3 regions of the Paenibacillus sp. cl130 genome follow, and region 2 is predicted to be linked to each of the others. Evidence: riboswitches for the same ligand, from Rfam matches in the RefSeq annotation. Region 2 holds a riboswitch; each other region holds the start of a gene.

Region 1 (5,751 bases), on a different contig from region 2:
AACAATCAGATCCGAAATCTCAAGGCGGCTACACGATTTGAACCCTTTGTCGAACGTCTGAATGAAATAGATCAACTCGATGCGTTAAAAGATTTGGCGAATGTGTATCGTTCTCTGCGTGAATGGGACAAGCTCGATGCAACTGCTCGAAAAATGAGAGCCAAAGCGGAGATCCAATATTCTTTGAAACATCAACAGAAAAAGCGAGAGTGGGAGGAGTCTGAAAAGAGGCTGAGTCGCCCGATGTTTGTGTACATTACCTATGCTGATTTACTGTGTGCGAGTGTCTGTGAAGCCCAAGGCGATTATCAGCAAGCATTACAATTTACAAATGCCTACGCAGATTTAGATTGGGTGATCGAGACAGACCAGAAAACTCAACACTGGGTCAACTTGTTCAAGCATTGGGCAGAAGGTAATACTTATGTAAATAAACTCCTATCTGGAGATACGAATGTGCTTCCTCATTATGTTGAATATATTGCATCCACATCAATCACTACCGAGAATGAAAAGCTATCCAAGTTGCTGAACGTTATGATAGCTGCTAACCGATATGCAATAGATATTAATGATGTCCTTTCACGTTTTGAAGTGGAGATTAATTCTTTTGCTCTGCTATCACAATCTACTGATATGTACACCCAACAAGTGATGCCGGATTATTTTGCATGGTTTGGTTACGAACTGGCTTATTACTATTTAAGGCGGGGAATGTACAATGATGGCTTTAAACACTTAATATATGCACTGGTAAAAGCCCACCTACTAAACAATGAGACTTATTTTATAAACTGTACAGGGCTTTTTGCACATTTCCAAGCACATGCGCTTCCCGAAACAAGGGAAGAGTATTTCAAACTATTAGAAAAGGTGTGGTTAGACAATGTTGAAAAAAATGATTCTGCTGGTTATCGCAGCTAGCTTCTTGTTTATTTTAGCAATGCCTGTTCAGTCGCATAACCAAAATCAAAGAATAACGCCTCACGTACAAATTGGAGGTGCTTAAACGGCTAGAAACAAAGACAATTCTCACCGACTAGTTCAAGTTTGGGGAGTTCAGCGACTATTAGAGATCAAACCAAATAAGGTTAATCTCTAGGTCAGAATTGGCATGTATGCTCTATATTCATTGGATTTCTTTATGAAAAGGGCCTCTGTTCCACTTAATTAGTGGAAACGGAGGCTCTTTTAACGTGGATTTAGGGGCATCTTTGTTTATGCAAACTTTTGGGATGTTCTTTTTTTGTTAGGCGCATCATTCAAAAATCCAAAAAACGTCTTTTTGTCATAAAATATGACATATAGGAGGGATCATGCTGATGAACCAAGGTGTGACTTTACTTTGTGTCGAACGAGCTAGGAAGAAACTGTACCAGGTCCAGAAAAAGTATGGATTTTTAACACATCCTAAAGTAATAGAACAATCTAAAAAGCTGGATGATCTGTTGAATCATTATCAAACATGTAGATCGGATCATTGAGAAATGATACCATATTTTTCTTTAATTCCTTGACCGCACCTCTAACCTGCTCTGTCTGTGTCACGGCTGAAATCACCGCCACACCATCTGCACCTGCACGTGCGACTTCCTCAACACGGTCCACTGTAATACCTCCGATCCCAACAATCGGCACATCAATTCCCGCTTTACGCATCTCATATAAAATTGCCGGTCCCTGTACGGCATGGGCATCATCTTTCGAGATGGTGGGATAGATGGGTCCGACGCCGAGATAATCAGCACCTTGCAGGATGGCTCGACGTGCTTCCTCAATGGTATGGGCAGAGACGCCTAGAATTCGATTTCCGATTCGCTCGCGGACAGATTCGGCGGATTCATCGTCCTGACCGATGTGAACACCGTCGGCGTCGAGTTCAAGAGCCAGCTCCACATCGTCATTGATGATGAAGGGGACACCAGCGTGACGGCACAGTTCCTGTAGCTGGCGCGCAAGTTCGAACATAGGAACGCCCGTTAACGCGCCAAGACCCTTTTCCCGGAACTGGACCATGGTTGCGCCGCCAGCCAGAGCCTCTTGCACGACCCAGCCTGGTTCCGCGAAGCAATTCACGCTTCCAAGCACCAGGTACATCTGTAGCTGGCGGCGCACCACCTCTGACAACATTCTACCGCTCATAGCAGCACCTCCTGACGACGTCGGAAGGCCCAATGATTGGTGGGTCCATGTCCTTGTCCAAGCTGCAAAGGTTCCTCAATCGCTGCCTGGATGAAGGCTTTGCCATTCGAGATAGCCTCCGGTACAGACATCCCTTTCCCTAATTCCGCGGTAATCGCTGCTGAGAAGGTGCATCCTGTTCCGTGTGTATGAACAGTCCGTACTCGCTTGCCGCTCAGCTCTGTAAAGGCGGTTCCGTCAAAGAGTAGGTCCACAATCTGTTCGCTGCTCTCGCTCTCGTCAGCGTGGCCACCCTTGATCACAACGAATTTTGATCCCATACTGCTAATATGTCTCGCAGCCTCGCGGCGATCCTCCATCGTATGGATACTGATCCCTGTCAGGGCTTCCGCCTCCGGGATATTCGGTGTAACGATCAGGGCCAAGGGAAGCAGGTCGTCCTTCAGAGCCTGCATCGCTTCTGGCTGCAGCAGCTTTGCGCCTCCCTTGGCAATCATCACGGGATCGACGACAACCTTTTTCCAGCCGAACTTTCGAATCTGCTTGCTCACAAGACGGATGATGCCCGCATTAAACAGCATGCCAGTCTTCAGGGCATCCACTCCAAGGTCTAATCCTACAGCTTCGATCTGTTCCGCTGTTGCTTCCTGTGGCAGCGGATATACGCCGTGGACCCCTAAAGTATTCTGTACGGTAATGGCCGTAATAGCCGACATGCCGTAAACGCCAAGCTCCTGAAAGGTTTTGAGATCGGCTTGAATCCCGGCCCCGCCGCCACTGTCCGAACCGGCAATCGTCAGTGCTCTGGGTACACGAACGTCTGTCATCGCGCACCACCTGCTGTGGTTGTTCCGGCTTCACGGACAGTGACATGCCCCTCTAGCGAACCTGTATGTAGTTTGGCGAGCTCGTCGAGAAAGGCAATCTGGAAGCTGCCGGGCCCCAGCTCTGCGGTACGTGCTGCGGCTTGGGAAGCTGCTGCACCGTAAAATGCCAAGCCTGCTGTACCTGCGAGCAGCAGGTTGGGTTCAACAGCTGCAAAGGCACCTAACACAGAGGTCAGCAGGCAGCCTGCTCCGGTTACCTTCGTGAGCAGCGCGTCTCCAGCGCTTATCATTCGTGCTTCGGCCCCATCGGTGATGACGTCCTCTTTTCCAGTAATGACAACCATTGTATTGAGCGTTTGAGCAGCCCGAATTGCCAGATCGACATTTCCGCTGTCAGCACTGTCACCAGCATCTACGCCTTTAATCTCACGCGCTTCTCCAACAAGATGCGCGACTTCGGCTGCATTGCCCCGCACCAATGAGATTTTGACTTCTCTCAGGATTCGCAGTGCCGATTCGGTTCTAAAGCTCGTTGCTCCCGCACCGACCGGATCTAGCAGGACCGGAACACCGTGTGCATTCGCCGATTGTCCAGCAATGATCATGGCATCCACCAGTTCGCGGTTCAGCGTACCGATGTTTAACACGACGGCTCCCGCTATTTTTGCCATGTCTGCTACTTCCTCGGGTGCATAGGCCATCACCGGGGAGGCGCCCAATGCATACAGGCCGTTGGCCGTAAAGTTAGTGACTACCACATTGGTCATATTGTGAACGAGAGGTTTGCTGTTTTGTACCTTCGTCAGGAGATCCGAATAACTTTTTTCCCATGTACTCATAATGATTATCCTCTCTATAGTTGGTGGTTCAACAGGGCATTAACCGTACTTCACGCATCGAATCGCCAGGCTGACTATTCCAAGACCGCTGCCTGCATCTGGACCGGCCATTCTTCCTGGTTATAAGCCATGTCCCAGAACTTATATTCCAGCTGGCAGCTCAGTATAAAATGCTCAATCATCCGCTCTCGCTCAGCAGCCGTTGCGCCTTCCGCCCAAGCATCTACACGTTCTCGGAACTTGAGTGTTGTATCATCAAGCTGGTCTCCATAGAAGCCCATCCATTCATAGAACGGATGAGACTCATCCGGCTTTACTTCATCCAGCAGCCTGCGACCAATCTCGGCATACGTCCACATACATGGCAGCAGCACAGCCAAGATCTCGCCCAAGCTGCCCTCATGTGCGATCGTCAGCATGTGACGGATATAGTGATGGGCCGACGGAGCGAGTGGATATCCCTGCAACTCTTCATAGGTCACCCCTGCGACAGCACAGAAATTTTGATGCGGATGAACCTCGCTGTGGAGAATAAAAGAGATTTGTTCATTAAATACAGCCATGTCCTCCCGATTCGTGCATTTGGAGATTGCGATGCCGTATATCCGCATGTAGGCGTTCAAATATTCAAAGTCCTGTTTTACATAGTGAATCAGCTGTCCCCTTGTCAAACTTCCTTCAGCAATACCTCTCACAAAGGGATGCTCAAAAATCGCTTGAAAAATGCCGTCCGCCTGCCGACGGAGTTCTTGTGTAAAACTCAATTTCCCCACCTCCATTAAATTGAAGAGCAAGAAGTCCTGTAAGAATATAATTCCGGAACAACGCTAAAAAGCCGCCCCGGAAAAATGGAGCGGCTTCAACAATAGGCCCAATACGCAAAAAACGCTTGAAACCTTATATACGAAGGCCCCACTTTCCTACGCTAGTACGAACTAGATCAGGTTCAAAGGGTCCAAGATACGCTCTTGTCTCAGCCATAGTGGCTCCCCTAGTGGACTTCTATTCTTTTGACTATTACTGTACATTCGTTCATATGCTATGTCAAACATAGTGTACAAAATATTAAATTTCCTCTAGTTAGGTGTTTTGGGCTTAGTGAGGGTGATGAATTACACTTTCCACTGCTTTGACCTTGGCATATTTCGGTTTCCACATTGCATCTTGTATAGCTTGTTCCACATCTGAAATGTGCGCCTGCGCTACCTGATCCTGAATCGCGGCTTTTGCAACCGCAATCGCAACAGCGTACGAAACTTCGCGTAATTTTCGGATATGAGGGAGTAGCGCACCGCCAGGCGTATTCGAATCTACACCATTGGCAACAGCAACTGCTGCCGCTGTAAACATCGCAGGGGTAATCCTTTTGGCTTTAACCACAATCGCACCTAGACCCAGTCCCGGAAAAACAAAGGCATTGTTCGCCTGTCCAATCTCAAAATTTGTATCGTTATAGGTAACGGGCTCAAAAGGACTTCCGGTTGCGATCAGTGCTCTGCCATCTGTCCACCGGATCAAATCCTCGGGTACTGCTTCTGCAAGGTTTGTAGGATTGGACATGGGCATAATGATCGGGCGTTCTACATGCTTTGCCATCTCCTTGATGATCTCTTCTGAAAAGGCACCTGCTACACCGGAAGTTCCAATCAATATCGTAGGCTTCACCTGACGGATGACCTCCAGTAGCGGTATTTTGCCGTCACCCGACCGGGTCCATGAGCTGACTTCATCCTTTTTGCGCACATACGGTTTCTGATACTCCAATACGTCTTCCATATCTTCCGTTAACAGCCCGCGATAATCAAAGGCCCAAAAGGACTTGAATGAATCATCTACGGAAAGGCCATCCTCGATCATAGCGCCCCGAATTTGATCAGCGTTACCGATCCCTGCAGCCCCTGGGCCGAAAACAAGTATTTTTTGTTCACGCAGCGGAGTCTTGG
Region 2 (5,751 bases):
ACTGAATAATTCAGAAACTTTTGAGCAAATACGTCGTTCCACCATCGTTCGCAGCGTCCAAGAGGACCTGGCGCGAATTATTAATGTCCATAACGAAAAAGCTGCACGTAACGGCATAACTTATACGTTCACGCTACCGCTCATTCCGCAAGAGGAGTGGTACAACACAGTAGATGATGTGGGTCTGATCGCGTTTATCCAAGGCATTCCGGTCGGAGACAGGTATTACAATAACTATGGATTTGGTGGTGGGAGAGTCGTTAGAAAGCAAGACATTATAGGCGGCATAGAACCAGATACTGGGATGAAATATTTTTATAGAGATTCATGTCCAGCTCCCTTTAAAGCGAGTGAACGTTTTGCGGATGAAAAATCTGCAGCAGCTGCGGGATACTTTGAGTACAAATGTTATAATGGCTTAAAATAATCACCTTCATGGGTGGTTTTTCTTTTTTTAGGCAGATCCATATCAAAAACCTTAAAAATCGCTGTTTTCCATATTCCGATATGGTTGCAGAATGTGCTACAATAAAGCTTTGAAAGAAACGAAATGCATATGAAATAAGAACAGTCGGCAGCGCCGATGACAATAAGGAGCCAAAAACAGCTTATGAGTTTATTGACTGTAGAAAATGTATCTCACAACTTTGGGGACCGCGCATTATTTAAAAATGTTTCCTTTCGATTGCTTGCGGGGGAACGTGTAGGTTTGGTAGGAGCTAACGGTGTCGGTAAATCGACACTCATGAACATTCTGACTGGAAAATTGCTTAAGGATGAGGGTAAAGTGGAATGGACTCCACGTGTACGTTACGGCTATCTGGATCAGCATACCAAGCTGACACCGGGCAAAACGGTACGTGATGTTTTGAAAGACGCTTTTCTTCCTTTGTTGGAATTGGAAAAGGAAATGATGCAGATTACTGACAAGATGGGGGATGCTTCTCCTGAAGAGTTGGAAGTGCTGCTGGAACAGATGGGTGAAATTCAGGAGCAACTGGATATGGGGGATTTTTACCTCATTGATGTGAAGGTTGAAGAAATGGCGAATGGACTAGGTCTGTCGGCCATAGGACTGGATCGGGATGTATCTGCACTTAGCGGTGGGCAACGGACAAAGGTGCTTCTTGCTAAGTTGCTGTTGGAAAAGCCAAATGTCCTGCTGCTGGATGAGCCCACCAACTATTTGGATGTAGAGCATATTGAATGGCTTACGCGCTATTTGAAGGATTATCCCTATGCTTTTATTCTTATTTCACATGATACTGAGTTTATGAACCAGGTCGTTAATGTTATTTACCATCTTGAATTTGCCAAGATGACCCGTTATTCAGCTAACTATGAAAAGTTTCTTGAAATGGCGGATCTGAACAAAGCTCAGCATATTGATGCTTATGAGAAGCAACAGGACTTTATTAAGAAACAGGAAGATTTTATTCAGCGTAATAAAGCGCGTGCCTCTACATCAGGCCGAGCAAAGAGCCGTGAAAAGCAACTTGATCGGATCGAACGTATAGATAAGCCTGAAGAAGCTGCGAAGCCAACCTTTCAATTCAAAGAAGCACGTGCAAGCGGAAAGACGGTATTTGAGGGTATTGATTTTGAGATTGGTTATACGCATGCCCTTTTGCCTAAAATGTCCATGACGATTGAACGTGGCGAAAAGATTGCTATTGTTGGCTACAACGGTGTCGGTAAATCGACATTGCTCAAAACCATATTGGGAAAAATACCGCCAATCAGTGGAAAAACCTATCAAGGTGATTTTTTGCAGCCCGCTTATTTTGAGCAGGAAGTAAAGGCGGAGAAAATTACACCGATTGACGATGTGTGGAATGAATTCCCACATTTGAACCAGCATGAAGTACGAGCGCATTTGGCGCGTTGCGGTTTAAAGAATGAGCATATCACGCGTCCGCTATCTGCGCTCAGTGGTGGAGAACAGGCTAAAGTCCGTCTTTGCAAACTGTTAATGCGTGAAAGCAACTGGGTACTGTTCGATGAGCCTACCAACCACTTGGATGTTAAAGCTAAGGATGAGCTGAAACGTGCCTTGAAGGAATACAAAGGGACCGTATTGCTTGTATCTCACGAACCGGACTTTTACGAGGATTGGGTAACCAAAACGTGGAATGTGGAAGAGTGGTCAAGTAAAGTTAACTAACATCAACTAAATCCAATTCTGCATATTTCACACGAAGTGGGGTTTGCAGAATTAGGAAAATATGCTAAGCTATCTTTAGCTTATACAATAAAATAGTCACACTAGGGGAGCCGCCCATGCGGCTGAGACGGAATAAATGGATTTCGGACCCTTTGCACCTGATCTGGGTTATGCCAGCGTAGGGAAGTGAGCACCGTACAAACAAGGCAACACCATCTTATTTTTGTTTGTGCGTGGGACGATACACGTATACGGATATCATGGTCCGTTCGATTATTGGACGTTCGTTAAACCACTTCCTTGGGGAAGTGGTTTTTTTGCGTTTCGTTCATTTTAAGTTGTTCGAGCTTCCGTAGACAATTCACATACAATCCCCTTTCATTTCTGCTGGTAGACGTGGCTGACTAAGCTTAGATCCTTTAGTCCAATGTGAGGTGAAGACAAAATCGAATTACACGCAATTTCGATGGAAAAGGGCACTTTTGCACAAGCAGCCCAAGTGGCTGCTGTGATTTGTCCGTATGTTCATTATGTACACGCACGTTTAAAACAGAATGGTGCCTCTGCATTGCTATCTTTGACTCGCAGCATGGTGGAGCAGGGAGTTCCTTTGCAACAAATTGTAGTAAATGATCGTGTGGATGTAGCTTTACTTACTTTGGTTGGAGCCGTCCAGCTACCAGCTAATGGATTACCTGTAGCGGATGTGAAAAGCCTACTTCCAAAGGGTACACGCTGTGGAGTATCTGTGCATTCCTTGAAGGAGGCGCAGACTGCCGAGCGGGTAGGAGCGGACTATGTACTTTATGGTCACATATATGAGACCCATTGTAAGCCCGGTATTGTACCACGGGGTTTAGCTCAGCTTGAACATATTTGCAGGCTGTCGAACATTCCGGTGATCGCGCTGGGCGGCATACAACCGCACCATATCCCGGAGCTTTATAAGGCTGGAGCAAGCGGAATTGCGGTGATGTCTGGTATATGGGAGGCTGAGTCGCCCGTTGCAGCTGCGCTGGAATATAGGCGAATGGCAGATCTTGTAGTTCACGACCTGTAGCGAGAAAACGAGAGTAGAGGCAAGCTGAAAGCAGAATGGTTTATGGAGAGGAGACACGGAACAAATGCCAAAGATACACATAGAGGCAAGAGCGATAGGACACGCTGAATGCTTGGTCATAGGTGGAGGTGTCATCGGCAGTTCCATTGCTTATCATGTGGCCAAGGAGGGAAGAAGTACGATCATGCTGGAACGATTGATCCCGGGTGAGGGAGCCTCAGGAGCAGCGGTTGGAATGCTGGCAGCGGAAAGTGAAGAGTTCACCGACTCTGAGCTGGCACGGTTTGCTCGCATAAGTCGAGACGCATTCCCTGAGCTTGTCTGTGATCTGGAGCGTTTGTCAGGTATTTCGGTGGAATTCCGTACAGAAGGATTTGTGACTCCTTTCCGTACGGAAACTGAAGGCCAAAAACGCTGGAAAGCTGCTAAAACGCGAGAGGATGATTGTCCTATCTGGTGGGATGCGAAGGAATTGGCCCGACGAATTCCAGGTTTGGATGAACAAGCGATCGGGGCAATATATCGTTCAAAAGAGACACAAGTGGCTCCTGTCCAGCTTTGCCGTGCTTATGCAGGTGCTGCTGCGGTGCTGGGGGCAACGGTATGGTCTGGTACACAGGCAGAGCAACTGGTCATACAGAATGGTCGAGTTTGCGGTGTTCGAACAGATAGTGGCTTTTTTTCCTGCGATCAGGTCATTATTGCTGGAGGCTTGGATAGCATGAAATTGCTAGCGCAGGTTGGATTTGAATATCCACTTTATCCGGTCAAGGGCGAAGCGGTAGCGGTCTCCTTGAAGGATCACCCGTTAGAATACACCATTTATGCTGATGATATTTACCTCGTGCCTAAACAGAATAACGAGCTTTGGATTGGGGCAACGAGCCTTCCGCATCAATATGACGAAGAGGTGACCGTAGGAGGCTTGGAGGGGTTGCTGGCACGTGCCTCTGCTTGGCTGCCGCGCGTCCGTGAAGCTTCTTTTATACGCACTTGGGCGGGCTTACGTCCGCAGGCCGCATCAGGTCATCCTTTTATAGGCACTGTCCCTGGGGTCGAGGGCGTATATGCTGCCGTCGGGCATTATCGCAACGGTGTCCTGCTGAGTGATGCTACCGGGCGTGCGCTGGCAGCTATGCTTAATGGGGCTGGTGCGGCTGAACTTGGGATAAGTAGATTTTCTTCTGAGCTCCTCAAGAAGGAAAGCTTATGAAGCTGACGATTAACGGCCAGAGCCTGACCTTTTCTAATCGAATCACTCATGTGGATCAATTGCTACATGAGCTTGATGTAAAGGTGAAAACCGTAGTGGTAGAGCTGAATCGGCGTATATTGACCCGTGAAGATCATGATGAAGCGGTACTGAAGGATGGAGATTGCCTAGAGATTGTACATTTTGTGGGAGGCGGTTGATCATGTTAACCATTGGAAAAGCATCTTTTACCTCAAGGTTGTTGTTGGGAACAGGAAAATTCTCTGATCTAGATATCCAATCCCAAGCCGTAGAGGCTGCTGAGACGGAAATATTGACGTTTGCTGTACGGAGATTGAACTTGGAGGAACGGGATAAGCAGCATTTTCTCGATATGCTGGATTTGAGCCGGTATACACTTCTTCCCAACACAGCAGGGGCTACAACAGCAGAGGAGGCCATTCGTATTGCCCAATTGGCAAAAGCCTCCGGCTTGTGCGATATGATTAAGGTGGAAGTCATTGGGGATAGCAAGACACTGCTGCCTGACCCTTTTGAAACGTTGAAGGCTAGTGAAAAGCTGTTAGAAGAAGGCTTTATCGTGCTGCCCTACATATCGGACGATGTGATTCTAGCCAAGAGGCTACAAGAGCTTGGAGTACACGCCGTTATGCCTGGAGCTTCACCGATTGGTACAGGACATGGTTTGCTCAATCCGTTTTCATTAGAGCTAATTATTGAACAGGCGGAGGTTCCGGTTATTGTCGATGCGGGTATTCGCTCACCCGGTGACGCGGCAATGGCGATGCAGTTGGGGGCAGATGCTGTTTTGTTGAACACAGCCGTATCAGGAGCGAAGAACCCAGTAAAAATGGCTGAGGCCATGAAACTGGCTGTTCGTGCTGGAAGATATGGTTTTGAGGCGGGGATGATTCCTGTAAAACGTTACGCTTCAGCGAGCAGTCCGACAGAAGGAATGATTCAGGCATGAAGGTATCTGACAAATCCGGTGCAGGAGGAACACATCCAAGTGACCGTTATTCCAGACAAGAAAGATTCACACCCTTTGGACCGACAGGACAACGTCGGCTTGCTTCCTCTCACGTATTAATCATAGGTGTTGGAGCGCTAGGCACAGGTATTGCGGAAACACTTGTTCGCGGGGGCGTAGGTATAGTGAGCCTCGTAGACCGGGACTATGTGGAATGGAGCAATTTGCAGCGCCAACAGCTTTTTCAGGAAAGTGATGCTGCGCAAAGATGTCCCAAAGCAGTAGCTGCTCAGCGAAGATTAAAGGATATTAATTCGGAAACGGTTATACATGCACATGTACTG
Region 3 (5,751 bases), on a different contig from region 2:
TGAACAGCAGTCGATTTTCATATTTTTGCCCTTTGCCGCACAAATACAAAATCGTTCCTGCCGGAAGCCCTAACAGTACAGCTGCTGCGATAGAAATCCCCACCATGATAAACGTCTCCCCGATGGCTTTCCATATCTCTGACTGGTATTGCACAATGATGCTCAGCATTTCATTCATCAGCTTCACCTGCTTCCGCTGTTGAACCTACCGCAGCGTCAACTACACGTTGCGTTGAAAGCAGCTGCCCATCCCGCATTTCTGATACACGGGTACAAATATTGCGTACCACGTCCATATCGTGCGTTACGATTACAATGGTAACTCCCAGTTCCCGGTTGATCTCCCGTAACACGCCCAGAATATCCGCGGTCGTCTGCGGATCAAGCGCCGAGGTCGGCTCATCACACAGCAGCACCGCAGGTCGATTCGCCAGCGCTCTGGCTATCGCCACACGTTGCTTTTGGCCTCCGCTCAGTTGTGCCGGATACTGTTCTGCTTTATCAGCTAAACCGACGAATTGCAGGCATTCGCGCACACGTTCCACTCTCTCTTTTTTCGCGACACCTGCCAGCTCCAACGACATTGCCACATTTCCACTGACCGTCCGATTGTGAACAAGATGATAATGCTGAAAAATCATCCCTATCGATCGCCGCGCTTCACGGAGACGTTTTTCCGGCATGCGAGTCAAATCTTCCCCGTTTACAACCACGTTTCCCTCATCCGGCCTTTCCAATACATTCATCAACCGGAGCAACGTAGACTTACCGGCACCGCTGGCACCTATGATACCGTGAATTTCCCCCTCCTCCACTTGAAGGGACACGGATTGAACCGCATGAAATTGGCCGCTTGAGGTGGTATAATGCTTGCTTACCTGATGCAGCGTAATCATGAAACCTGGCCTCCTGATGATCCATTTCTCAGGGAAAATGTAATAAGCCCGCCAGCCCAGGCGGGTCTGTACGAGCCGTCAATTCCCATTGCATTAATATACCACAGAGCAGAAAACGGGCAAAGCCTTTTGACAACAATTAACGTACATCCCACACCCCCACGTAAGGAAAGCAGATACCGAGTCCCCAAGCCAGCGTAAGCATGATGACAAAATAGAATATGAACACAATATCTACAGCCGAATAGCCAATCGCATAATAATACGTGCGTTTGGTTTCATTAGTAAAACCCTTGGCTTCCATGGCAATAGCAATTCGCTGTGCACGCCGGATACTTTGAGCGAGCAGCGGAATTGCATACCTGCGAAGCGTGGCATACATATTCCATTTGGACACATGCTGATGTAAACCTCGAATACGATGGGCTTGTCTCAATGCCTGGAATTCCTCCACCATCATGGGCATCAACCGCATGGCTGCCAAAAAGCTATACGCATACTTCGGAGAGAGCCTCCATTGCTGCATCAGTGAATAAAAAAGGTCCACTGGACGAGTCGTTAAACCAAACAGCAACCCTACCGCCGCCATACTCAGCGCACGAAAGCCCAGATGTATACCCCGATAAAAGCTTTCCTGCGTAATATGGATCAGGCCCCATGTCCACCAGGTCGTCACCCCTTTGCCGAACATCATCATGCCCGTTGAGGTTGAAATAAACACCAATATAAAGGGAGATCCATACAGCAGCAGCCGCTTCCATGGATGGCCTGACCAGACAAGCAGCAGCAGCATAGCACACGCAACATTAAACATGACATTCGGATCATGAATGACTATAACGACCACAAACAGTATGGAAAACATAACGAGCTTTAGGCCCGGATTCACACGATGCAGCCATGTTTTATGATGGGGAAAGGACAGGTTCATACTGGAGTTCCCCTTTCTGAATCCGCCATATATCGGTACAATATCGATGGACAATTTCCGGGTCATGCGTGACCATCACAATGGCCGTGCCTGCCGCTCTCAGCTGCTCCAACATATCCAGCATGACAAAGGTATTACGCGCATCCTGCCCAAAAGTCGGTTCATCCAGCAGCAGCACTTCCGGCTCACGGATCATAGCCGTAGCAATACTCAACCGCCTTTTTTGGCCCAATGAAAGCTGATACGGATGACGCTCGTCCAGCCGCTCCAGTCCGAACTGTACGAGCATCCGATCGACCCGTTCCCGGCACTGTTCAACGGTGAACAAGCTCTTGGGTAACGAATACTCTAGTTCCTTTCGTACGGTGTGTGCTACGAATTGCAGCTCGGGATTTTGAAACGCGAACCCGATACGCTCTGCCAGTTGTTCCGTACTGCCTGCCTCAATTCCGCGCACGCTATAACGTCCCTGTGTGCGAAGTAAGCGCATCATGGAGAGCAGCAGTGAGCTTTTGCCAGCCCCGTTTTCACCGACCACGCCAATCCAGTCGCCAGGCTTCACCTGCGCATGCTCCACATAAATCACTGAACTTAAACCGCGGAGGCCACTAAAATGTTCCAGCTCCAGCAAATCAATCCCTGTACCATTCCCCGTACCATTCTGCTGTGTCACTGATTCACTCCAACGCGGCGAAGACGATTCACTCCATACTCCCGGGTACCACACGCCATACTCGGACAATGCCTGCCGCTGCCCATGAAATACTTCTTCCGCCCTTCCATCCGCAATGATCTCCCCTTGAGCAGAAAGCACCACAATCCGGTCCACATCATGGACAATTTCATTAATTTTATGCTCCACGATCACCAGTGTCTGGTCTACCGAAATGTTTCGAATGGTATCCCACACCTGTGTAGTGCCTTCCTCGTCCAACAAAGCCGTGGGCTCATCCAGAAAAAGCACTTCTGGCTCCATAGCCAGCACAGACGCAATCGCCAGCCGCTGTTTCATTCCCTGTGACATGCTGCCAATGGGCATGTGTATATCATCCGTTGATAGACCAACCTGTATCAGCAGCTCGCGAATACGGGATCGCATCTGCTCACGAGGAACCTGATTATTTTCCAACACAAAAGCCAGTTCCTCGTCTGCATATGACATACAAAACTGCGTATCAGGATCTTGAAATACAATACCTGAGACACTTGGGATTACAGCAGCATCGCATTTCATAGGCACTTCTATCGTGCGTGGAATCAGACCGCTTAACACTTGGAGCAGCGTTGATTTACCGCATCCACTCGGTCCCAGCAACAGCAGCTTTTCCCCCTTGCGGACAGACAAAGACATATTGTGAAAAAGCAGCTCCTGCTCACCGGGGAATTTCAACCGAAGACGGGTGATCGAAGCCACCACATCTTCGGTTGCCTGGCTCATCAATCCAGCCCCTTATAATCTTGTTCCGTTGCGGGTCTCAAACTTCGCGTGACTCCGGTTACCTCCAATGCCCTAGCCAGATAGAACGCGAATACCCCGGCAATCACAATGCTGCCAATCATGCGAAAACCGATATACAAAACATAGTTCCAGGTCGAAAGCTGATCAATATACCCGTAGCTGAAGTCTAAAATCAGAGAAGCGACAGCCGCCCCGGCCGCAGCTAGCGAAGCAACCCACAGGTTTGCGTTCCGATACAGAAAAGCCGCAAAAAATAGCTCCGCTCCCAAGCCTTGCAGCAGGCCATAGTACAAAGTGGACATCCCCCATTCGCTTCCCAAAAAAGCACTGACCGTTGCCGCTGCCACCTCTGCCAAAATTGCAACACCCGGCTTGCGAATGATGAGATAAGCAAACGTGCCTGCCATAAACCACATGCCATACATCAGTTGCTCGGCGTGTAGACCGAATGGTTTCATCAAATCATAGGCAGGTCCCCATATTTTGTAGACTAACCCGAACACAACAGCGATCACAATCGTGACCAAAATATCAGTCAGCTTCAACCCTTTGGACGCTCTTACAGCAGTATTCATTATTGCGTGCTCCCCTTATCCTTATAATTGGCCTCTTGGCCATAAAAAAAAGCTTGTCTGGAGCTGAATCTCCAGGCAAGCTTTATGCGCAGTAAAAGGTGAAGCACCATACAAAACATCATTCGTCGATATGCCTTATATAACCAGTAGTCTAAGCTACTACACTGATACCAAGCCAAAGTCAGGGTCAAGGTAAAATGCTAGGACATACATTGTATCTATCGACAACCGCAAAACAAGCGGCATTCCTGTATAGTGTTCTTGGTTTCTCTACGCTGGCATTACCCAGATCAGATTTCACGGTCAGTGGCAAGGGCCACCCTCTCAGCCTGACTTTCTCAAGCTCCCGACAATGCTTTTTTAATTCACTATAATATATACCACATCTATGGCTTTGACAATCCTATAATCCGAAGAAACGTTTGGCTGTCTCCGTCGTGGCGATTTCGATCTCCATCATGCTTCGGCCTGTACATTCGGCTATCGTAGCAGCAATGTGAGCGAGATACATCGACTCATTACGCCCTTCTTTGGGCTTCACGGGCAAATTACGCGGGGTCAAAAATGGAGCATCCGTTTCAATCATCAGACGGTCCAAGGGAATATCTCTGACCAGTTCACGCAGATGTTTGCCACGCCGTTCGTCGCAAATCCAGCCGGTGATCCCGATATACAGTCCCATCTCTACATACGTATGCAATTCTTGTTCCGTGCCTGTAAAACAATGCACCACTGCTTTATCGACAAGCCCTTGATACTCCCGCAGCATAGCGGCAAAATCCTCATGTGCATCTCGTTCATGCAAAAATAACGGCATATTTAGCTCACCCGCCAGTTGGATTTGCTCGCCAAACCATCGGCGCTGCACATCACGCGGCGAAAAATCACGGTTATAGTCCAATCCGCATTCCCCTATGGATACGACCTGCGGCTGACTCGCCAGCTGACGGAGCTGCTGAACCGTCTCTGCGCTGCAGTCTTTGGCATCATGGGGATGCACGCCAGCTGTCGCATACAGCTTGCCCGGATAACGTGCTGCATACTGAGAAGCCTCCCGACTGCTGCGGACACTGGTCCCGGTAATAATCAGGGGTGAAATCCCTACAGCTGCGGCTCTCTCTACCACCTGTTCCCGATCCGCATGAAACGAACGGTGCATCAAGTTCACGCCAATATCAATTAACGGTGTACCCCTTTCCATCTCAATCCCTCCTTCGCAAACTACAATCTCGGATCAATCGGCTCCGATTCCAGAGATAGCGCGGCAAGGACGCATTCATGAATACGATCTACCGTATCCTTGCGGACAAAACGTTCCACGCCTTCCATACCAAGCGCTCCTTCCATCAGGGCATGACGCTCCTTTTTGTTCGTTCGACGCTGCTTCAGACGCTTTAAATTCTCAGGGGCAAGATAATCCATACCGTAAATGATGTGCAAATACTTCCGGCCTCTCACCTTGATTGCAGGCTGAATCATCTTGTCCCGATTTTTCATCAAAAAGCGTTCCGGCTTGATCACAATCCCTTCATGACCATCCTCTGTCATCTCGTTCCACCAGCGAATGACCTCTTCCTCGCTTGCTTCGTCCGTGATCACGCGATACTCTGTCTCCATAAACAGGGAAGACAGCCCAGCCAGCTCCCGGTTTTGCTCCATATGCCAAATATGAGAATGGTCGAAAAAAGTCTTTCCGCTGTGTGCCAGTGTATGGAACGGTGCAATACGAATTTCATCCAGACCGTCCACATCCCAGCAATATTTTTGAAAATCCTCTTGAAACGTTACGGCATTCGCGTACTTCTGTTCCATTTCCTCCAACCAGTCTCCAACCTCTCGACCTGCAACCTTCGCCTGCTTCAGCTTGTCTACCAGCTTACTGCGATCCAG

The links. Region 2 has a riboswitch for thiamine pyrophosphate ahead of BM358_RS12090 (thiamine phosphate synthase). Riboswitches for the same ligand answer to the same signal wherever they lie in the genome.
Region 1: linked by a shared signal. The riboswitch ahead of tenA (thiaminase II) and the one ahead of BM358_RS12090 (thiamine phosphate synthase) in region 2 are both predicted to bind thiamine pyrophosphate.
Region 3: linked by a shared signal. The riboswitch ahead of BM358_RS23030 (ECF transporter S component) and the one ahead of BM358_RS12090 (thiamine phosphate synthase) in region 2 are both predicted to bind thiamine pyrophosphate.

Annotation. Positions count from the first base shown of each region.
Region 1 is NZ_FOYG01000006.1:102,473-108,223, reverse strand. It holds gene BM358_RS17220 (helix-turn-helix domain-containing protein) at 1-924, shown strand, start outside; gene BM358_RS17215 (aspartyl-phosphate phosphatase Spo0E family protein) at 1,317-1,484, shown strand; gene thiE (thiamine phosphate synthase) at 1,429-2,142, opposite strand; gene thiD (bifunctional hydroxymethylpyrimidine kinase/phosphomethylpyrimidine kinase) at 2,139-2,969, opposite strand; gene thiM (hydroxyethylthiazole kinase) at 2,966-3,808, opposite strand; gene tenA (thiaminase II) at 3,883-4,572, opposite strand; TPP riboswitch at 4,709-4,811, opposite strand; gene BM358_RS17190 (NAD-dependent malic enzyme) at 4,904-5,751, opposite strand, start outside.
Region 2 is NZ_FOYG01000003.1:664,668-670,418, reverse strand. It holds gene BM358_RS12100 (hypothetical protein) at 1-427, shown strand, start outside; gene BM358_RS12095 (ABC-F family ATP-binding cassette domain-containing protein) at 611-2,164, shown strand; TPP riboswitch at 2,258-2,366, shown strand; gene BM358_RS12090 (thiamine phosphate synthase) at 2,631-3,224, shown strand; gene thiO (glycine oxidase ThiO) at 3,289-4,437, shown strand; gene thiS (sulfur carrier protein ThiS) at 4,434-4,637, shown strand; gene BM358_RS12075 (thiazole synthase) at 4,640-5,407, shown strand; gene BM358_RS12070 (ThiF family adenylyltransferase) at 5,404-5,751, shown strand, end outside.
Region 3 is NZ_FOYG01000010.1:143,119-148,869, reverse strand. It holds gene BM358_RS23050 (methionine ABC transporter permease) at 1-178, opposite strand, end outside; gene BM358_RS23045 (methionine ABC transporter ATP-binding protein) at 171-896, opposite strand; gene BM358_RS23040 (energy-coupling factor transporter transmembrane component T family protein) at 1,036-1,827, opposite strand; gene BM358_RS23035 (ABC transporter ATP-binding protein) at 1,802-3,265, opposite strand; gene BM358_RS23030 (ECF transporter S component) at 3,265-3,861, opposite strand; TPP riboswitch at 4,110-4,221, opposite strand; gene BM358_RS23025 (TatD family hydrolase) at 4,265-5,062, opposite strand; gene BM358_RS23020 (polynucleotide kinase-phosphatase) at 5,083-5,751, opposite strand, start outside.